Regions from separate parts of the Thalassospira sp. MCCC 1A02898 genome, predicted to be linked through region 2. Evidence: riboswitches for the same ligand, from Rfam matches in the RefSeq annotation. Region 2 holds a riboswitch; each other region holds the start of a gene.
The links. Region 2 has a riboswitch for cobalamin ahead of AUQ41_RS03765 (methylmalonyl-CoA mutase family protein). Riboswitches for the same ligand answer to the same signal wherever they lie in the genome.

Region 1 (5,570 bases), on a different contig from region 2:
AGAAGTTTATGGATAACGCTAAGGGTCCAAATCCATGTACAGGCGTATACTCCTGTACATAGGGTTGGACCCTAGACATTGCCCATGCCTTGTGGCTTGTTACGACAAATCGAACCGAGATGAAAGAGAAGAGGCAGATTGATGCTTGCTGTTGTGTCCCCGGCCAAGAAGCTGGATTTCGAAACAGACGTCCCGGAAATGTCTGTTTCTCAACCCGCATTTCTGGACGACACCGAACAACTTGTTGATGTCGCGCGCAAAAAAAGCCGCAGCGATCTGATGAAGCTCATGGGCATCAGCGAAAACCTTGCCGATCTGAACTATCAGCGTTTTCAGCATTTTTCGCGTCCGTTTGATCGTACCAACGCCAAACCGGCGATTTTTGCATTCCGCGGTGATACCTATGTCGGCCTTGATGCCGATACCATGAAGGCCGAAGACATCGACTGGGCAGAGGATCATTTTCGGATGCTCTCGGGCCTTTATGGCCTCCTGAAGCCGCGCGATTTGATGCAGCCATATCGTTTGGAAATGGGAACGCGCCTTTCCAACCCGCGGGGCAAGGACCTTTACGCGTTCTGGGATGATAAGCTTTCAAAAGAAATCAACGAGATTACCAAAGGTCACAAGGACCGTAGTCTGATCAATCTCGCCTCGAACGAGTATTTCAAATCGATCAAGACCAAGGTCCTTGATGGCCCGGTAATTACGCCTGTGTTTAAGGAAGTGAAGGGCGGTACGGCCAAGGTTGTCGGCTTCTCGGCCAAGCGTGCGCGTGGCATGATGGCACGCTATATGATTGACAATCGGCTCGAAGACCCGCAAGAGCTCAAGAAGTTTAATGTTGATGGCTATCGCTATCAGGATGACCTCTCGACCGAGACAGAGTGGGTCTTCACACGTATTCACGATCAGTAACACCAACTATTCCGGTGAAACCATATGACCGACGAGCATCTTGAACAGCTCGAGGATGAGAATGTCTTACCAGAGGCGCATCCGTTTTCTGGCTATCTCCGCACGTTCTTCCGTGGGCCGGGCCGTTCGCGCAGTCTGACCCGCGAGGAGGCATTTGATGCCTTCTCGATGATCCTGCGCGACGAGGTCGAACCGATCCAGCTTGGCGCATTCCTTTTGATGCTGCGCTACCGTGCTGAGACGCCCGAAGAACTGGCCGGCATGATCGAAGCTGTGCGCAAGGCCGCGCGTCTTGAACCGGATGAAGACAGCAAAGATGACGCGCTTATGCGTCCTGCGCTGGATTGGCCATCCTATGCGGCCGGTCGGACCCGTGGTCTGCCCTGGTTTGTGCTGTCGGCGCTTCTGCTGTCGCAGAATAATGTTCCGGTGCTGATGCATGGCTATAACTCGCATCTGGTCAACGGGATCAGCACAGAAGTTGCCATCAAGGCGCTTAAGCTTCCGATTGCCATGTCTGCAGAAGAAGCGCGTTCTGATATCGCATCGAAGGGCTTTGCGTATCTGCCGCTGCGTCATATGCATCCCAAGCTGCAGGAGCTGATTGGATTGCGTCCACTTCTTGGATTACGCAGTCCAGTCAATACGTTACTGCGTTTGCTTAATCCTCTGCATGCGCGTGCAGCCTTCCTTGGTGTGTTTCATCCGGCGTTTCTTGATGTCCATCGTGAAACCGGCAAGCTTTTGGAACTTCCACGCATCGGTGTGATCAAGGGCGGTGGCGGCGAAGCCGAAAGAACACCCTATAAGCATGTCGATCTGCGCATGCTTGATAATGGTGAGCTCAATGATGTTCGCTGGCCGGCATTGCTGTCAAAAACCGAAAAGGATGGCGAAGACCAAAGCCCTGTATCGCTGAAGCACTTTCTGGCGGTCTGGCGTGGCGAGGTGGAAGATATTCCGGCCGAAGCCAAGATCAAGGGCAGTGCCGCCATGGCAGCCTTCCTTGCCGGCAAGGCGGATTACATGGATGAGGCAGAAAGCCTTGTGCAGGGCTGGTGGGATAATCGCGACCGTGATGTTGGCTGATGTTCCGCGATCAAGTGAGATGAAATGAAAGGGACGGGAAACCGTCCCTTTTTTAATGCTCAGAACGATGATCCGGGCTCTTTGAGAAACGCCACTTCCTCTGGCGTCGATGGACGGCCCAGTATTTCATTGCGGTGTGGATAGCGGCCAAACCGGTCAATGATCTTTTTGTGTTTCAGCTCGAACTCGTAATTGTTCTCAAGGCCGGGCTGTGAAAACAGGTCAACCGCCACTTCATGGATGATTTCGGATTCCGAGTGCATATACGGCATATACAGGAATGCCTGTTCCTGCGGTGTGACCAGTTTGCGATCCAGCTTCAAGGAAACAGCCTCCTGCGCCAGCACCAATGCCATTGGATCTGATGCAAAGGACTGTGGCTGATCGCGGTACATATTGCGTGAAAACTGATCAAGAACGATGATTTCGGCAAGTCGTCCATGGGCGGTTTTGCGCCAGTTAAAAAGCTCTCCGGCCGTGGCGGCGGCGTGAAAATCGGCAAAGCGTTCCGCGATATGGCGATCCAGGGCTTCATCCTTGATAAACCACTGTTTTTCTTCGAGTTCCTTGAACCAGAAAACAAGAACCGTTTCAGGTTTCATAATGTTTCCACCCATCTGATTGCAGGCTTTCGGGGCCCGTCGGCAAAATTGCGCGTGATCTTCGCGCCCGGTTTAAAGCGCGTCAAGCCATCCGCAAAAAGATTGTCACGGACCTTGGGGCAGGGAGTTGACAGCAATCCGTCCGACGTGGATTATGACATTGTCTTTGGTGTTGATCCGATTGGACCAACTTAAAAGGGAACGTGGTGCGTCATGCATGACAAAGCCACGGCTGCCCCCGCAACTGTAAGCGGTCAGAGCATTGCATATGCCACTGGTGCAAACCGGGAAGGCGCATTGCTTTTTAAACCGTGAGCCAGGAGACCTGCCTTTGACTGCCGGGTGCCGATTGCCCGGTATGAAACTGTTGGACGCCGGGGTGAGCGTCAGGTTGCAGGGGTACAAACGGTCTTTTGAAGATCCGCAATCTTGCTTCCAGCCATCCTATCGTTCTTTGTCCTGACCCTGTGCGCTGGGCCTTTGGCCTGCGTGCATCGTTTGAGAAAGAGACGATTATATGTTTAAGACCCTTGGCAGGCTTGCGATTGCAAGCGCCTGTGTGCTGTCGGCGGCCATGCCGGCGCATGCGCATTTTCAATTAGCCTATACGCCGGACGTGAACGTGACCAAGGCCGGGGATCAGCCGGTTAAGCTGATTTTCTGGCACCCGTTTGAAAACGGTCATGTCATGGATATGGCCGAGCCGCTTGAATTTTATGCGGTTAATCGCGGTGAGAAACTTGATCTCAAATCAACGCTTACGCCGATTACTTTCACCGGAATTGCCAACTCGGCAGCGGCCTTTGACGCAACTTTGACTCTGCGCCGCAGCGGTGATTACGTCATGGTGGTGGTCCCCGCACCGTATTATGAAGAAAGCGAAGATATCTTCATCCAGCAGATCACGAAGTCCTATGTAAACCGCAATGAAATTCCGACCGACTGGATGGAACCGCAAGGTCTTAAAACCGAAATCCTGCCGCTTAATCGACCAACCAACATCATTGCCGGTTCGACCTTTACTGGCCGAGTGTTAAGCGAAGGCCAACCTGTGGCCGGTGTTGAAGTCGAAATCGAATACATGGCCGCAGAACCCGATATGGCCAGCAACACACCCAAAGGGCCAACGGCATCGCCAATGCCCGGTGGTGCGGTTGTGGTCATTTCCGATCAAAACGGGTATTTCACTTTTGGTGTCCCCAAGGCAGGTTTTTGGGGATTTGCAGCACTTGGCAGCGGCCCTGACAAAGAATTTCAGGGCAAGGAACTTTCACAGGATGCAGTCCTGTGGGTTCGCGCCTATGATGTGAAATAGGCGAGGGACAAAACAGATGCATATTGTTGATGGTGCGCTGGCACCGGAAGTCTTGATTGGCGGGGGTATTCTTGCAATTGCCGGACTTGGCCTTGGACTGCGGAAACTGCCAATCGATAAAATTCCTGCAACCGGGGTTTTGTCGGCAACATTCTTTGTTGCCTCGCTTATTCATGTGCCGGTGGGACCATCCAGTGTGCATCTGATCATGAGCGGTCTTGCCGGGCTCGTGCTTGGCTGGACCGCGTTTCCGGCACTTTTTGTCGGTCTCCTGCTTCAGGCCGTTTTCTTTGGCTTTGGCGGTTTGACGGTTCTTGGCGTCAATACGGTCAATATCGCCTTTCCGGCTGTGCTGGCGGGCCTTTTGTTCCGGGGAATGGTGTCGCGCAGCAGCCCGGTCACGGCGGCCGTGCTTGGTGGATGTGCTGGTGCGTTTTCCATCGCGCTGACAACGGTGTTTGTCGCGATTTCGCTTGCACTCAGTGGTGATGCATTTGTTCCGGCGGCCAAGCTGGTCTTCTTTGCCCACATTCCGATCATGGTGGTCGAAGGGTTGGTGTCAGCGGCATCGGTGTATCTGATCGCCAAGGTCAAACCGGCCTTGCTGCAACCCGCCGATCAGACATCCGGTTTTGAGATGCAGGCGACAGCATCCTTGCGTGCAAAGCAGGCGGGCGAGGCATCCAATGGCTAGATCACTCATGCTGGTCTGTGCCCTTGGCATGCTTGTGTATGGCGCAGCACCTGCACAGGCGCACAAGGTTATCGCATCCCTGTTTCCAAGTGGTTCAAACATCGAAGGTGAAATCGGTTTCTCCAACGGTGTCATGGCCGAAAACACGCTTGTTGAGATCTTTGATCTTGATGGCAACAAGATTGATGAAGTTACCACCGACGGCGACGGTTTTTTTGTCTACACGCCAAGCCAACAGATTGATCTGCGTTTTCGGGCCGATCTCGGGGCAGGGCACGTTGCCGAGGCAACCTTTGCCATTGCGGACCTGACGGATGTTGATGCGGCTGTACAAACAGCATCGTCAAAGGCGCCGACTGCATCGAGGGCAGGATCAAACGCTGGGCCTGCAATTTCCCGCGAACAGGAAGAAATCATCGCGACCATCGTGCGTGACGAATTGCGTCCTCTCAGGCGCGAGCTCACCGCCTATAAGGAAAAGAATGATCTTCAATCGATTCTGGGCGGCATTGGCTATATATTCGGTGCCTTCGGGATCATTTATTACATCGCTGCGCGACGGCTAAGAGCAAAAGCACCCAACGCATGAGCCACCTTTTCGGACATGACCAACCCCTGAGCGTTCAGGCACATGGCGGACAATCACCGTCATTCGTCGGGACGTTCGATCCAAGGGTACGTGTGGTCGCGGCCTGTGTTTTTGCAATTGTCGTGGTGGCCCTGCATCAGATCGAATTTGCACTGGGTGCCCTGATATTTGCCGCCATTACCATGAGCCTGACGGACTTGCCGCTGCGCGTAACCCTGAAACGCATGGCAGCCATGGACGGGTTTATCATCGTCATGTTGATAATGTTGCCGTTTACGACCCCCGGAACACCGATGTTTTCGGTGCTTGGGGCAGAGGCCAGCAAGGAAGGCCTGATGCATGCCATCCTTGCTGGCATACGGG
Region 2 (5,570 bases):
AATCGGCAATAGAACCCGAAAGAGGACGGCCATGAATCAGGGAAACGATCTGCGTGGTGATTACAGCCACATCAATGACGACTACACCATCGATCAGGACTGGAGCACATATACCGAGGCCGAGCACGAACTATGGCGCAAACTTTATGACCGCCAATCGCGCATTTTGCCCGGCTATGCAGCCGAGGATTACATTCGCAATCTGATGAAACTTGATGCGGCGGATCAGATTCCGCATTTCGGCCGGGTCAGCGAGAAGCTCCATGCGGCGACCGGTTGGCATCTTGTCGCGGTTCCGGGGCTGGTGCCTGATGATGTGTTTTTTGACCATCTTGCCAATCGGCGGTTCCCGGTCACGGTCTGGCTGCGCAAGCCCGAGGAAATGGATTATCTGGTCGAACCCGACATCTTCCATGACTTTTTTGGTCATGTGCCGATGCTCTATGACCCGACCTTTGCCGATTATCTGGCGGCCTATGGCGCCAAGGGGCCCGAGGCCATTGCGATGGGCGGCCTTAAACAGTTGGCCCGGATGTATTGGTACATGGTCGAGTTTGGCCTGATCATGACCCCGCACGGATTGCGCGCCTATGGGGCAGGCATGTTGTCATCGCAAACCGAAACCATCTATTCGGTCACCGATCCCACGCCAAACCGGGTGGCGTTCGAGCTTGAACGCGTCATGGGCACGGATTATGCGATTGATGATTTCCAGAAAACCTATTTCGTTCTGGAAAGTTACGATCAGTTGTTTGACGCGATGAATGTGCCAATGGCCCCGATCTATGATCGGCTCGCCAAGAAGCCTGCGATTGATCCGGCAACCACCTTGCCGACAGACCGGATTTATCATGTGCATGGGGCCGCAGACAGCATCATTTCGCTGGGCGAGGAGACCCACAGGACCCACAGACAACAACGCCCTGCGTGAGCAGGGCGTGGCGATCCGTTTAGGACTGATCAAGGCAGGGCTGGTCTCCCAGCACTCCTAGCAGGCACTGATGGAATGACCCAGCACCCGATTGAGTTGCTCAAGCACCACTTTCGGGCTGGCGTCCTTGCTAATGAAATCGGCCGCCCCAAGCGCATCGGCTTGTGCGCGGGTGTCGGCATCATAATGGGCCGAGAAGAAGAAAACCGGCACGTTTTGGCTGTTGGGATAGCGGCGGCGAATTTCGCAGAACGCTTCAAAGCCGCTCATACCCGGCATTTCAATATCAAGGATGATGGCACGGGGATAAAGCCCGTCCAGCTGATCAATCAGATCATCGGCACAATCAAAACCGGCCACGTCATATCCTGCCCGACGCAACACTGTTTCAAGGGCTGCCTTGGCGCTGGGACTGTCGTCGGCGAACGCAACCAGTCCATCAGGACAAAATTGCGACGGCATGGCGCTGAGCGCGTTCATGGATGGCGATACTCCGAGTTTTGGGACAAGTCCAAACTGACAGACGAAAATGTCAAATTGGTTAAACCCGCCAAATTTTTGCCACGCAATGTTCCGGCTTCACCCCGATCTCGCACCCGTGCCGCGAAAGTATAAGGCCGCAATGATCGGAACCATGCGGCGCGCAAACCACGAACAGACGTGCAAAACCCCAATGTTTCCGCCGACATAACGTTACGGAAACCTGATTTGTCGGGATCGATATCCGTCTAAATAGGTATTTCCATGCCTATTTACGGAATTAGGGACAGGTGCTATAAACCGCCATGTCGCGAATGTGACCGGAAAATAGGATCGGGAATCCGGTGCGGCCGTGCCTTAGCGCACTTTGGCCAAGCCCGGAACTGCCCCCGCAACTGTAAGCGTAACGGCCTTTCTGCAGGCTTTCTCGCGAGTCAGAATACCGATGGTGTTTTCTTGGCATGAAATGGGCCGGGCGGGGTGTACCGGGTACTGGGAATCCGTAGTAGAATAGAATTTGGCAACGTTCCGTGCCCGACGCCATATAAAGACCCCATATGGAGTCGCATCAAGGCCGGGACACACCAAGCCGGGAGAAACCATGTCCGACCCGCTAAAGCTCGCATCCGAATTTCCATCTGCTGATTACGCAAGTTGGCGCAAGCTTGCCGAGGAGGCCCTTAAAGGGGCGCCGTTCGAAAAGAAGCTTGTCACCAATACGCTTGATGGCTTTTCCGTTCAGCCGATCTATACAAATGACGATCAGGATGACGCGACCCGGCTGATCCACGAAGTTCTTAATGCCACGGTCGAGCCGCGCGAAACCGTCACCGGGTGGGATATCCGCCAGCTTCATACCCATCCCGATCCCAAGGCCACCAATGCCGCGATCCTTGAGGACCTTGAAAATGGGGCGACCTCGATCACGCTAAAGCTTGACGCCGCCGCCCGCGCCGGGCGCGAAATCAGTTCTGCCGAGGTGGGCGTGGACGGAATTGCCATCCATTGTCTGGCCGATCTCGATACTGCCCTTGAGGATGTTTACACCAACCTTGCCACCGTCGGCCTTGACGCCGGGGCGGCAGGTGTTCCGGCCGCCGCACTTCTGGCAGCCCATATCGCAAATACCGATGGTGCCGACGAAGCCGCACCGGCCTTTAACATCGACCCGATCGGGACGCTGGCATCTACCGGCACCCTGCCCTGCGGCGCGCAGGACGCGGTTGATCATACGGCAAGCGTTGCGGTCGAGCTGATTGATCTGTTCCCGCTGGCGACCGCGATTTCGGTGAATGGCGCGCCATATTACAATGCCGGGGCCACCGATGGTCAGGAACTGGCCTGTTTGCTGGCAAGCGGGGTGACCTATTTGCGCGCCCTGACCGACGCCGGGATGGCGCTTGATCAGGCCGCGGGTGCGATGGTGTTTAACGTTGCCATCGGCACCGACTTCTTTGCCGGGATCGCCAAGCTGCGTGCACTTCGCATGATGTGGAGCCGCGTTCTGTCGGCATCGGGTGCCGAGGATGCAACGATTACGATCAATGCGGTTTCGGCCGAAATGGCCCTGACCAAGGTTGATCCGTGGGTCAATATGCTGCGCACCACGGTGACAAGCTTTGCCGCCGGTCTTGGCGGTGCGGATAGTGTGACCTGCCTGCCTTATGATCATCTGATTGGCCTGCCAGATGGCTTTGCGCGTCGTATTGCGCGCAACACCCAACTGATCTTGCAGGAAGAAAGCAACGTGCACCGGGTCATCGATCCGGCTGGTGGTTCGTGGTTTATTGAAAACCTGACCAAGGAATTGGCGAAGGCCGCCTGGTCGAAATTCCAGTCCCTTGAATCTTCGGGGGGTATTCTAAGTGCCCTTGCCAATGGCAGCCTGAAGACCGAGATCGAGACCGTCTGGAATGCGCGCGAAAAACGCCTGTCCACCCGTCGTGATCCGCTGACCGGTGTGTCGGAATTCCCCAATATCACAGAAGCCAAGGTAATCTGTGAAAAGCCGGACCTTGAGACGATCGTTGCAGATGCCAAGGCCCGCCAGACCAAGTTTGATGGCACGGTCGGCAACAGCCTTGATGCCATGATTGAGGCCGCCCGCGCCGGTGCCACCATCGGGCATATGTTTACCGATCTTTATGGCACCAGTGCCGCGACATGTATCGGTGCCATGCCTGCCCATCGCCTTGCCGAACGTTACGAGGCACTTCGCAAACGGTCTGATGCGCACGGATCCTTCCCGCAGGTCTTCCTGGCCAATCTTGGCAAGATCGCACAGCACACGGCACGCGCGACCTTTGCCCGCAACTTCTTTGAAGCCGGCGGGATCGAGGCGATCACCAATAACGGCTTTGCCAATGCGGATGATGTTGCATCCGCCTTTGGCAAAAGCGGGGCGAAGATCGCCATCATTTGCGGATCAGACCCGCAATATGCCGACATGGCAGCCGACGTTTCCAAGGCACTGAAATCCAAAGGAGCCAGCATGGTTTATCTTGCTGGCCAGCCGGGCGATGCGAGGTCGGCTTACGAAGCAGCCGGCATTGACGAGTTTGTCTTTGTCGGGGCCGATGTCCTTGCCATTTGCGGTGCTGCACTTGATCATCTTCTTGGCAAACAGGGGGAGAAATAACCATGACCCGCATTCCTGATTTCTCCGACCTTCCGCTGTTTGACGGCGCATCCGCCGGTGCCAAGGACCCGTTTGAAAGCACGCCCTGGACCACGCCAGAAGGCATTGATGTCAAATCATCCTATGGCCCCAAGGATCTGGATGGCATTGATCATTTAAACACCATGCCGGGCATGCCGCCGTTTTTGCGTGGCCCCTACCCGACCATGTATGTGCAGCGTCCCTGGACGATCCGCCAATATGCCGGTTTCTCCACCGCCGAGGAATCCAACGCGTTTTATCGCCGCAACCTTGCCGCCGGGCAAAAGGGGCTTTCGATTGCCTTCGATCTGGCAACCCATCGCGGCTATGACAGTGATCATCCGCGCGTCGCAGGTGATGTTGGCATGGCCGGTGTGGCGATTGACAGCATCTATGACATGCGCACGCTTTTTGATGGCATCCCGCTTGATGAGATGTCGGTTTCCATGACCATGAACGGTGCGGTTCTGCCGGTGATGGCGCTTTATATTGCCGCCGCCGAAGAACAGGGTGTGAAGCACGAACAGCTTTCGGGCACCATTCAGAACGACATTCTGAAAGAGTTCATGGTGCGCAACACCTATATCTATCCGCCGAAACCATCGATGCGGATTATTTCGGATATCTTTGCCTTTACCTCGCAAAACATGCCGAAATTCAACTCGATCTCGATTTCCGGCTATCACATGCAGGAAGCCGGTGCGACGGCTGATCTTGAGCTCGCCTATACCCTGGCCGATGGCATCGAATATGCCCGTGCCGGTCAGGCAGCAGGCCTTCCGATTGATAAGTTTGCGCCGCGTCTGTCGTTCTTCTGGGCGATTGGCATGAACTTCTTTATGGAAATCGCCAAGATGCGCGCGGCCCGCATGATCTGGGCCAAGCTGATCAAACAGTTTGATCCGCAAAACCCGAAATCGCTCTCGCTGCGCACGCACAGCCAGACGTCGGGCTGGTCTTTGACCGCCCAGGACGTATTTAACAACGTCATCCGAACCTGTGTTGAGGCCATGGCCTCCACCCAAGGCCACACACAGTCGTTGCATACCAATGCACTGGACGAAGCCTTGGCACTGCCGACTGATTTCTCGGCCCGGATTGCGCGTAACACCCAGCTGTTCCTGCAACAGGAAAGCGGCACCACCAATGTTATCGATCCGTGGGGTGGTTCATACTATGTCGAACGCCTGACCCGCGATTTGGCGGAAAAGGCATGGGCCCATATTGCCGAGGTCGAAGAACAGGGCGGCATGGCCAAGGCGATTGAAGCCGGCATTCCGAAAATGCGCATCGAAGAAGCCGCAGCCCGCACCCAGGCCCGCATTGATAGCGGCCGTCAGACTTTGGTGGGTGTGAACAAATACCGCGTCACCGATGACCGCCCGGTTGATGTGCTTCAGGTCGATAACGCCGAAGTCCGCCGTCAGCAGATCGCAAAACTCGAACGTCTGCGCGCCGAACGTGACAACGCAGCAGTTGAAAGTGCGCTGACCGCGTTGA
Region 3 (5,570 bases), 600 kb from region 2:
AGTTTGAAAATAACCCGCTGGTGGCTGGTGCGTCACGCGCCGGTCCAAAATCCGAAACGGCTGGTCTATGGCCAAAGTGACATGCCTGCCGACCTTTCCGATGATAAGGCACTGGCTGCCCTTGCCAGACAATTGCCGGTCGATGCCGTCTGGGTGACCAGCCATCTATCACGTACGCATGATACGGCGCGCAGTCTGCAGGCCTTCATGGACAAAGACGTAACGCCGCAGGCTGAAAGCGGCTTTGCAGAACAGCATTTTGGTGATTGGGAATTGCAGAACTGGAACGATCTGCCCAAGGGGGAAACAACACGGTTTTGGACCGACTTCGCCCGCCAACATCCCCCAAAGGGTGAAAGCTTTGCCGATGTGGTTGGTCGTGTCGGCCCCGTCTTTGGACGATTGAGTGCGGATTGGGCGGGCAAGGATATTGTCGCCGTCGTTCATGGCGGCACCGTGCGCGCCATGCTGGCCAATGCGTTGGGTTTATCCCTTGAAACCGCATTGGCATTTCATATCGACACGTTGGGGCTGACCACGCTTGAATATATCGACGGGGTCGACGAACCGGGCTGGCGCGTAACCGCTGTCAATCAGCGGTTTTAAGGAGCTTACGGGGTTTTCCGTCAGGCAGAGGCCAGCTCGATATCGGATGCCATGTCATCAAGAGCGTGTTCTGCCAGATAGCGGTCAATCATATCCGGGTTCAGATCATGCTTTTCGCAGATGTCGAAAACATCGCGCAGATAGGCCTGATAATAGGGCATCGGACGGCTGCGTGATTTGCTTCGCAATTTGGCAACATTCGGGAAATCACTGGCAAAGGATGCGTTTTCGATTACCTGAATGATGGTGTCATCAATGATGGCAGCCGGCATTCCGCAATAAGTCTTGCCGCAGGCAGACAACATCTTGCTGGCAGTCGGAACAGAAATGCCTGGCTGGGAAAGCAGCTCGTTCAACTCGTCCTGTCCGAAATCCGAGATCGACATCAGGGTCACAAGGGTTGGCATATCGCGCACAAGCAACGACAGCGCATTGACGCGAATGCCGCGTTCATGGGACCAGATGATGGTTGCGATTACACCTTTTGAGGCATCTTCGGCAAAGATGTCACGCACATCGCGCCGTGCCAGAGTGATCTCGCCATCGGTTGCGTGCTGTTCAAGAAAATCCTGAAATGACCGATCAGGACTGTTCAGACGGTCCAGCAATCCCAGCCACATGTCCTTGCGAGACGATGTGGTCCAGGTTGGCGCGTTCATCTGTCGGATTTTGGATAGGTGAGAACGTATTGCCATTGGTCTTGAAAAATCCAGATTACCCCAAGAGTTTCGGTACAGTATTTCCTGCAGCCAGCCGGGTGATGAGTCTACTTCCCGGGTTTTCGCCAGATTGCGGATTGTTCCGTCTTTAGGGTCAGGACCTATTAATTTGATTTGAATGGCAGGCGTTATATTTGCGAAATCCAAGGAAAAGCCCGCCGGGCGGGTTGGTATCCCGCACAAGGGATTTGACGCTGGAGTTTGCAAATATAACGCCTGTCCTTCGGATTAATCGGATTTGCACGGGCTACTTTGTCGTAAAACCTTGAAAGATAAATATCTTCCTGCAGTTTTACTCCGCGTATCCGCGCAAATCTGTTTAACCATTCAAACCAAATTAATAGGTCCTGACCCTAGTTCCAACGCAACGGTTTGATGTTGGCTGAAATGGTATGACCTCTCAAGCAGACAATTCTTACAAATACTGACCTTCCGATTAGGGTGGGGTGGTAACGAAGGGTTAAGTGCCGAGAATGACCTTTGGCATTTTTTGCAAACCTGCTAGGTTCGGCGCATCGTTCGGTGATGGGAAATCGGTGCAAGGCCGATGCTGCCCCCGCAACTGTATCGGGTTGGGAGATCCGGGTCGGTGCCAATGCGCCAGACCAGCCACCGGGAAACCGGGAAGGCGGATCGCTTTCATGCCCGCAGCCAGGAAACCTGCCGAAGGTGTCACTATTCGAAGGAAGGTGACGACGCAATCGGGCCTCGGTGGGAGGCTATGGCGAGGAAGAAACGGGATGACCCAGACTTTACCCCCTGACGGCCCCTCTGGCGGGACGCATCTGATCCTTGGCGGGGCGCGATCCGGCAAAAGCCGGTTTGCCGAAAACATCATCAATCAGGCGGGCGGTGGCACATATATCGCAACCGGGCGTGCCTGGGATGACGAAATGGCCAACCGCATTGATCTTCACAAACAATCACGCGGCGATCTCTGGCAGACACTCGAGGAACCGGTCGAACTTTGTTCGGCACTGCAGACCTGTAATGTCACAGGCGGCAAGCCTGTTCTGGTTGATTGTCTGACCTTGTGGCTGACCAACCTGATGCTTGAAGACCGCGACATTGATGCCGAGATCGCAGCTCTTTGTGACCTGCTGCCAACCCTTGATGTGCCGGTGCTGCTTGTCTCAAATGAGGTTGGCTTTGGCATCGTGCCGGAAAATGCGATGGCGCGGGCCTTTCGCGATCACGCCGGACGCCTGCATCAACGCATTGCCGAGTTTGCAGACAAGGTCACCCTTGTGGTGGCCGGCATTCCGATGCAGGTCAAATAGTAACATAAAGAATTGAATTTTAAGGATTTCAGAAATGGCACAATTGGGCAAAATCCCGGCAACCGTCATTACCGGTTTTCTGGGCGCTGGCAAAACAACGATGATCCGCAACATGCTGGAAAATGCCAATGGCAAACGCATTGCGCTGATCATCAATGAATTCGGCGATCTAGGTGTGGATCGCGGTATCATCAATGGCTGTGGCATTGAAGGCTGCGAAGAGGATGACGTTGTTGAACTGGCAAATGGCTGCATCTGCTGCACCGTGGCTGATGACTTTCTGCCAACCATCCAGGGCCTGATTGATCGTGATACACCGCCTGATCATATCGTTATCGAAACATCTGGTCTTGCCCTGCCAAAGCCGCTGGTAAAGGCGTTTAACTGGCCCGAAGTCCGGTCGCGTGTGACCGTTGATGGTGTTGTGGCGGTTCTTGATGGCGCTGCCCTTCGTGATGGGCTGTTTGCCCATGACCATCATGCGGTACAGGCCCAGCGCGAAGCAGACGAAAATCTTGATCATGAAAGCCCGCTTGAAGAACTGTTCGAAGAACAGCTTCACTGTGCGGATATGGTGGTTCTCAACAAAACCGACCTTTTGACCGATGCTGAACGCAGCAAGGTCGAAGCCGATATCCGCGCAGAGCTGAAAAAGCCGTCGGTCAAGATTATCGCGACCGAACATTCCCGGGTTGAAAATGCCATCCTGCTTGGTCTGGGGGCCGCAGCCGAGGATGACCTCGATAGTCGTCCAAGCCATCATGACGATGGTCACGAACATGATCATGATGATTTCGACAGTTTTGTCGTTTCGCTTGACGCGATCAGTGATCCGGCCAGCCTTGAAAAGCGCCTGATTGATGTCGTGCGTCAGTTTGACGTGCTGCGCATCAAGGGTTTCCTGGATGTGCCCGGCAAACCGATGCGCCATGTGGTTCAGGGTGTTGGTGAACGTTTTCAGCGCTATTTTGACCGTCCGTGGGCCGATGGCGAAAACCGCCGCTCGGAATTGGTGGTGATTGGCCTGCATGGTCTGGATCGCGCTGCGATCGAGGCCGCCATCAAGGCCGCCTGATCCAATTTAAACTGATCGAGCTCACCTGAAACCGGATGCTAAAAATCATCCGGTTTCGGCCTGTTTGAAGACCAAACGCACAAGGATACGGATCGCGCGATGCATCTATTGGCAGCCCAGCCCGGAATGGTGACAGATGGCAGTGAGGCCGTCGACCTTGGACAGCAACCCGGCGATGTGGTGATCCTGTCTGCGGCCGAGTCTGAGCTGGCCTGCCTTGCCGGGGCGCAAGCGCGGCTGGTCGATGCATTTGGCGATGAAACCCCGTCACTGCGTCTGGCAAGTTTGCTGCAGCTCGGCCACAACATGTCGGTCGATCTTTATATCGACGATGTACTTTCCGATGCCAAATTCATCATCGTGCGCATTCTGGGCGGGCGCGGCTATTGGGATTATGGCATTGAACAGTTGGTTGCACTTGCACGTGCCAAGGACATCCCATTGCTCCTGTTGCCCGGTGATGATCAACCCGATGCGGAGCTTTTGACGCTTTCGACCGTTAAGGGGCGCGAATATCAGAATATCTGGCGCTACCTGATCGAAGGCGGACCGCAAAATTCCGAGAATTTACTTCGCCTTATATACGAAAAGTTAAATTCAAGCGTGAATTGGAACTGGTCACCGGCGGCCCCGCTGGTCAAGGCCGGGGGCTATTGGCCCGGCAAGGCGCAGGCAAGCCTTGATGAAATCCGGGTTAATTGGGTGGAAAATCAGCCGGTTACACCGATTATCTTCTATCGTTCACTGGTACAGGCCGCCAACCTGGATGTTATTGACGCGCTGGTTGAGGAAATTTGTGCCAATAGCCTGAATCCATTGCCGGTTTTTGTTGCCAGCCTCAAGGATCCGTTGGCTGCGGCATTGGTTGAGGACTGGTTGACAGAAACCAGCGCCGATTTGATCCTGAATACCACCGGCTTTGCGATATCTGTTCCGGGGGCAGAACGAAAAAATGGTCCGTTTGACGCGGTCGATGCCCCGGTCTTTCAAGTGGTGCTGTCGGGCGGTGGCGAAGAAGCCTGGCGCGAAGGTGTGAATGGTCTGGCCGCGCGCGATATTGCGATGAATGTGGCGCTTCCCGAGGTTGATGGCCGTATCCTTTCACGTGCTGTGTCATTCAAGGGATCGGCGGGAAAAGACGAGCTGACCCAGATTGACCTGGTGAAATACATCCCCGTGCGGGATCGCGTGGCCTTTACCGCCGAACTTGCCGCCAATTGGGTACGCTTGCGCAAATCCGATGTCAGCGCGCGCAAGGTGGCGATGGTCATGGCAAACTATCCCAACAAGGATGCCCGTCTTGGCAACGGCGTCGGGCTTGATACGCCAGCCGGCATGATCGAAACACTCCGTGCGATGCAGGACGAAGGATACCGTGTCAATGATCTGCCAAAAGATGGCGATGCGCTGATTGCTGCGATCAAGGCCGGGCCGACCAACGATTTCAAATCGCTTGCCAACCGCGAAATTCGCGTGACCTTGTCTCGCGCGGACTACCGAAAGGCGTTTGATGGCCTGCCGAAAACCATCCGGGATCAGGTGTTTGAGGCCTGGGGCGATCCGACAAATGATCCGTTCTATCTGGCCGATCAGGATGCCTTTGCGCTTTTGATCTTGCCGCTTGGCAATGTGGTGGTCGGGTTGCAGCCTGCGCGCGGCTATAACATTGATCCGCTTGAAAGCTATCACTCGCCGGATCTGGTGCCGCCACACAACTATTTCGCCTTTTATATCTGGCTGCGCCATGTGTTTGGCGTCGACGCCATCATTCATTTTGGCAAGCACGGCAATATGGAATGGCTGCCGGGCAAGTCACTGGCCCTGTCCGAGGATTGCTTCCCGGAGGCCGTTTTTGGTCCGACCCCGCATTTCTATCCCTTCATCGTCAAT
Region 4 (5,570 bases), on a different contig from region 2:
CAACGGCCGGCAGGTGCTGGAACATCCAGGTTTCACTTAAGGGGCCGTCACCGCGTTTCAGATACATCCGCAGGTCAACCGGATCTGTGCCCGCGGCCTTAAGGTCAAAGGCCGCCCGCCAGATGCGGGTATCCATGATCGGTTCGATCTTGGTGCGCACAATCTCCCCGCGGGAGGATGTCACAACCACTTCGGGGAATTCGCCGTAGGCAAGCGTTCCCAGAACCTCACCCTCGAACTCGACGGAAAACTTGATTTCGTCCTTGGGCCGGTTGGTGCCGGGCTCCCCGCCACGGCCCATGCGGGTTGCGGTTGCGGTTGCCAGTTCCTTGACCGGGAACGGGTTATGGGCCTGCCAGTACAGACGGTATTTGAACTGATAGCTGTTGCCCGCCTTGGCGGGGCCATTCGGGACCCAGAAGGCGGCAATGTTATCGTGGATTTCATCGTCGGTCGGGATTTCGATCAACTGAACCGCACCGTCATTCCACTCGCCTTGCGGTTCGACCCACAGGCTGGGGCGGCGGTGATAACGCACACCATCCAGATAGTTTTTCACATCGCGATCGCGCTGCATCAGACCAAAACCACGCGGGTTATTGTCACCAAACGCTGATGCGCGGATGGTTTCCGGGTTGTTCAACTGTCGCCAGATGCGTTCGCCGCCGCCGGTCCAAAGCTCCAGCCCGTCGCTGTCATGTACTTCCGGACGCCAGTCAAAGCGGAACGATTTGTTCTGTTCGGAATACCAGAACATGCTGGTCAGCGGTGCGATGCCAAGCCGTTCGATGTCTTTGCGCAAGAACAGATGTTTTTCGACATCCATCGTGACCCCTTCGCCGCGATAAAGCAGGAATTTATAAGCACCCGTGATGCTGGGCCCATCCAGCAGGGCATAAACCGTCACAGGGTCTTCGGGATTTTTGGCTGGTTCGATAAAGAATTGACGGAAATCGGGAAATTCTTCGGGAACCGAGGTCGCCGTATTAACCGCAATGCCGCGCGCCGACAGGCCATACTGGCCTTCATCCCCAATGGCGCGGAAGTACGATGCGCCAAGAAACGCTGCCCAGTCCTGGGTTTTCCAGTCATCGCGTGCCTGATTTTCATGCAGGCGGAAACCGGCAAAGCCGCTATTGGCGGGCAGTTGGCGGGCAATGCTGTCTTCGGGCATGTCAAAGTATTCGGGCTTGTAGATCACTTCGCGTGCCTGACCACTTTCCAGAAGATACATATGCACCGGTTTGGCGAAATACATACCCAGATGGAAGAAGGTCAGCGGATAGGTGCCTGATCCATCGGAAAACGGCGAATGGTCGCGTTTGTAATGCAGCTTGCCATGGGTGTCGTAATCGATCTTGCCGACAATTTCCGGGTTTGGCGCAACGGGTGCTTCATATGCCGATGTGGCCATGGATTTGGCGCGTGCAATCAAATCGGCAAAATCAAACGGCTGTGCCGAACCCAGATCAAGGCCGTCGACATCTGCCAAAGCATGCTGATAGATCGACATTCCCGGCAGGATAAGACCGGCTGCCGCGATGGATTTCAAAAAGCGTCTGCGTTCAACAGAAGTCGTCATGTTCATCACATTCCTGTGGTTTGAGGTGTCGGGAAAGCATACCCGGCAGTGTGGAGGTAATCGGGATGAAACATGGCAAATTCAAGGTCGTATCAATTGCTTTTTATGCATGGAGCCTTGGCGTTAATGCCGCTGGTGGTCTGCCAATTTCCTTGACCGTGTTTTTGGTTTAATCTAACCGTGACGTGTCGGTATCCGAATATCGGATAAAGGGAATTCGAGATGGGCCGAATATTGGCTCATTAACCGAAGCTGCCCCCGCAACTGTAGGCGGCGAGCATTTTTCTGACCAATGCCACTGGGATCAACCCGGGAAGGCCAGGGAAAATGCGTTGACCCGTAAGCCAGGAGACCTGCCGACACGAAGACGACGGACCGGGCGGGGTGCCCCGGAGAATGTCGGTACGTGTCTTGGCCCAACAGTTTAGCCCAGGTTTTCTAAGCTTTAAGGCCGGCATCTTCCGCCATCTCCTGACACTTTTGCCAGTCCATTGACAGCAGCAAAAGTGATGTTATGTTATAACATAACATTTGACGATGTATTGAAACTGGATCATCCAAAGCGGTCCCGGATCAACGCATCAGCAAGAGGGAACTAAAAGTGATCAATCACGATAAACGTGTACTGGCGGTCGGGGTGTTTGCCGCTGGTCTTATTTCTTCTGTTTCATTTGCGTCCGCAACCGAATATCCGCTCAGTATCGAGAACTGTGGGACTATGTTGCAATTTGATGCGGCCCCGGATCGCGTGGTGTCGCTGGGCCAAAGTACGACCGAAATTCTTTATTCGTTGGGCCTGGCCGACAAGGTCAAGGGTACGGGTGTCTGGTTTGGCCCGGTGATGGATGAATTCAAGGACGTCAACGCATCTGTGCCGCGTCTGGCCGACAATGATCCGGGGTTCGAAACCGTTGTCGCGCAAAAGCCGCAACTGGTTGCCACCCAGTATCAGTGGCATGTCGGGCCCAAGGGCACCGTCGGCACCACCGAACAGTTCAACGAACTGTCCATTCCGGTCTACACAGCACCTGCTGATTGTGTCGGCAAGGACAATGCCGGTGGCGGTGACGGGGTGCGGCATGAAGGCTTCACCATGGATCTGATTTATCGCGAGATTTCCGATCTGGCGCAAATCTTTGATGTCGAAGATCGCGGCAACGCACTGATTGCCAGCTTGAAGGAACGTCAGGCGAACTCATTGGCGCGTGTGACGGCAAGCGGCCATGACAATGTTTCTGCCGTCTTCTGGTTTTCCAGCCCTGAAATCAACAGTGATCCCTATGTGGCGGGCAAAAACGGTGCAGCGGGCTATATCGCAGGTAAACTTGGTGTTCGCAACATTATCGACAGTAATGAAGAATGGCCGACCGTTGGCTGGGAAACCATTGCGCGCGCCAATCCTGATATCATCGTGATTGGTAAAATGGGCCGTCGGCGTTTTCCGGCCGATGACTGGCAGGTCAAGATGGATTTCCTGAAAACCGATCCGGTCGCTAGTCAGATGAAGGCGGTGCGCAATGGCAATATCGTGGTGATGGACGCCCAGTCGATGGATCCGACCATCCGCCTGATCAATGGTATTGAAACACTTGCCGCAGCCGTCGAAAGACTGAGTGCTTCGAACTGACCTGCACTGCCAAAGGCACCTGATATGCCCGGAGAATTCAATGTTTGAAACAACGCCAGTGCAGCAGCCGGTTCAGCCACCTCGGCAATCGCTGGCGGGGCGGGCATATCTTGTGCGGGCCGGTGTCAGTCTTGGCGCCCTGGTTTTGCTTGTTGGCGTCATCGCGATGGCCGCGGCCAAGGGGGAAACGCACATTCCCCTTGGCACCGTCTTTCAGACCATTGCCAATCATCTTTGGCAGGCGGGCTATGACGTTGATCCGATTGATGCCGGGATCATCTGGAATTACCGGATATCGCGCGCCATGGTGGCCGCGGCCTGCGGGGCGTCCCTTGCGCTATCGGGCGCGGTTTTGCAGGCGCTTTTGCGCAATAGTCTCGCGGATCCGTACTTGCTGGGCATATCGGCCGGGGCATCGACCGGTGCAGTCAGCGTTGCCATTCTGGGGTTCGGCGCGGGGATGGTTTCCCTGTCGCTTGGTGCCTTTGTCGGTGCGCTGGTGGCATTCGGGTTTGTCGCCCTTTTGGCCATTCCGGCCGGGCGCGGGGCCGGTGCCATCATTCTTGCCGGGGTTGCCGGATCGCAACTGTTTAACGCATTAACGTCATTCATCGTGACCAAGGCCGCCACGGCGGACGAGGCACGCGGGGTGATGTTCTGGCTGCTTGGTAATCTAAGCGGCGTGCGCTGGCCTGATGTCTATCTGGCGCTGCCGGTCGCCGTCATCGGCTTGCTGGTCTGCCTTTGGTATTCGCGGGCGCTCGATGCCTTTACCTTTGGCGTGGAATCGGCGGCATCCCTTGGTGTGCCGGTGCGTCGGGTTTATGTGGTGTTGATTGCCATTGCCGCCTCGATGACGGCCGTCATGGTCAGTATTGTCGGGGCCATCGGCTTTGTCGGATTGGTTATTCCCCATGCCGCACGGTTCTTTGTCGGGACACGGCACGGATTTCTGTTGCCGGCATCGGCCCTGATCGGGGCGGTGTTTCTTGTGGCGGCCGATATTGTATCGCGCATCATTCTTGATGGTCAGGTCCTGCCCATCGGGGTGATCACGGCGCTGATCGGTGCACCGGCCTTTGCGATCATCCTGTGTCATGGGCGGGTATTGCGATGAGCCTTGAATTACGCAATGTCGGCTGGAATGCCGGATTCAAAAAAATCATCAGCGACGTGTCGCTTCGCGTGACACGGGGAGAGTTCCTGGGTGTGATCGGGCCAAACGGATCTGGCAAAACCAGTATGATGTCGGTCTTGGGCGGTATTCGTGCGCCGTCGACCGGGCAGGCATTGCTGGGGGACCAACCGATGAAGAAAATCGGTCGGCGCAACCTTGCCCGTCATATCGGCTTTGTCGAACAACAGGCCGATACCATCGACCGTATTACCGTGCGCGATGCCGTCGCGCTTGGTCGAACGCCGTACCTTAGTTTGCTGACACCATGGTCAGGGCACGACGACGCCATAGTGTGTGAAGCCCTTGCCAGTGTTGAAATGGGGCCGTTTGCGGACCGGATGTGGCATACGCTTTCGGGCGGTGAAAAGCAGCGCGTTCACATTGCCCGTGCCTTGGCCCAGCAACCCGATTTCTTGTTGCTTGATGAACCGACCAACCATCTTGATATCCATCATCAGCTGGGCTTGCTTGAACTGGTGAGTGCACTGCCGGTAACCGTGGTGGCTGCTTTGCACGACTTGAACCATGCGGCGATGTTTTGTGACCGGATTGCGATGATGGATGGTGGCAAGCTGATTGCACTTGGTACACCCGAACAGATTTTGACATCGCAAAACCTTCGCGATGTTTTCGGGGTTGCCGCCGATATCGAGATCGATGATCAGGGTCGCTGCCACATCCGCTATCACGCCGGAAACCAGAAATCTTTGGCCATAAAAAAAGACCGGGTTGCGTAACCCGGTCTTCGATTTTGGTAGCTTGGTTTGCTTGCGGCTTAGCCCTGTTCGCGGGCAACCGCGCGCCAGCCGATATCGCGGCGGCAGAAACCACCATCCCAATCAATCGCATCAACCGCCTCATAGGCACGTTTCTGCGTTTCGGTCACCGTCGCACCGCGCGCGGTCACACCAAGAACGCGGCCACCGGTCGCAATCAGCTTGTCGCCATCCATCTTGGTACCGGCATGCAGGACCTTGACCTTGTCCACGGCGTCCGCCGCCGGAACGTTTTTGATCTCGGTGCCTTTTTCGTAGGATCCCGGATACCCCTTGGCGGCCATGACAACGACCATGGCGGTTTCATCGTGCCATTCCGGTTTGACTTTATCGAGGGTACCGGTGGCAGCCCCTTCAAGGATATCAAGCACGTCTGATTTCAGACGGGTCATCAGCACCTGACATTCC

Region 1: it holds a riboswitch for cobalamin, as region 2 does, so the genes downstream of both, AUQ41_RS18135 (DUF4198 domain-containing protein) here and AUQ41_RS03765 (methylmalonyl-CoA mutase family protein) in region 2, are expected to answer to the same signal.
Region 3: it holds a riboswitch for cobalamin, as region 2 does, so the genes downstream of both, cobU (bifunctional adenosylcobinamide kinase/adenosylcobinamide-phosphate guanylyltransferase) here and AUQ41_RS03765 (methylmalonyl-CoA mutase family protein) in region 2, are expected to answer to the same signal.
Region 4: it holds a riboswitch for cobalamin, as region 2 does, so the genes downstream of both, AUQ41_RS06855 (ABC transporter substrate-binding protein) here and AUQ41_RS03765 (methylmalonyl-CoA mutase family protein) in region 2, are expected to answer to the same signal.

Annotation. Positions count from the first base shown of each region.
Region 1 covers NZ_LPXK01000013.1:307,432-313,001, reverse strand. Annotated here, with positions in the region: gene yaaA (peroxide stress protein YaaA) at 142-918, shown strand; gene AUQ41_RS18145 (glycosyl transferase family protein) at 943-2,007, shown strand; gene AUQ41_RS18140 (DUF924 family protein) at 2,067-2,609, opposite strand; cobalamin riboswitch at 2,760-2,957, shown strand; gene AUQ41_RS18135 (DUF4198 domain-containing protein) at 3,127-3,924, shown strand; gene cbiM (cobalt transporter CbiM) at 3,941-4,618, shown strand; gene AUQ41_RS18125 (cobalt ABC transporter permease) at 4,611-5,207, shown strand; gene cbiQ (cobalt ECF transporter T component CbiQ) at 5,204-5,570, shown strand, end outside.
Region 2 covers NZ_LPXK01000001.1:838,982-844,551, reverse strand. Annotated here, with positions in the region: gene phhA (phenylalanine 4-monooxygenase) at 32-931, shown strand; gene AUQ41_RS03770 (response regulator) at 989-1,411, opposite strand; cobalamin riboswitch at 1,698-1,877, shown strand; gene AUQ41_RS03765 (methylmalonyl-CoA mutase family protein) at 2,013-4,049, shown strand; gene scpA (methylmalonyl-CoA mutase) at 4,052-5,570, shown strand, end outside.
Region 3 covers NZ_LPXK01000001.1:242,411-247,980, reverse strand. Annotated here, with positions in the region: gene AUQ41_RS01095 (histidine phosphatase family protein) at 1-606, shown strand, start outside; gene AUQ41_RS01090 (hypothetical protein) at 627-1,265, opposite strand; cobalamin riboswitch at 1,817-2,008, shown strand; gene cobU (bifunctional adenosylcobinamide kinase/adenosylcobinamide-phosphate guanylyltransferase) at 2,066-2,605, shown strand; gene cobW (cobalamin biosynthesis protein CobW) at 2,640-3,680, shown strand; gene cobN (cobaltochelatase subunit CobN) at 3,780-5,570, shown strand, end outside.
Region 4 covers NZ_LPXK01000009.1:30,063-35,632, forward strand. Annotated here, with positions in the region: gene AUQ41_RS06850 (glucan biosynthesis protein) at 1-1,582, opposite strand, end outside; cobalamin riboswitch at 1,755-1,958, shown strand; gene AUQ41_RS06855 (ABC transporter substrate-binding protein) at 2,184-3,209, shown strand; gene AUQ41_RS06860 (iron ABC transporter permease) at 3,250-4,326, shown strand; gene AUQ41_RS06865 (ABC transporter ATP-binding protein) at 4,323-5,123, shown strand; gene purD (phosphoribosylamine--glycine ligase) at 5,162-5,570, opposite strand, start outside.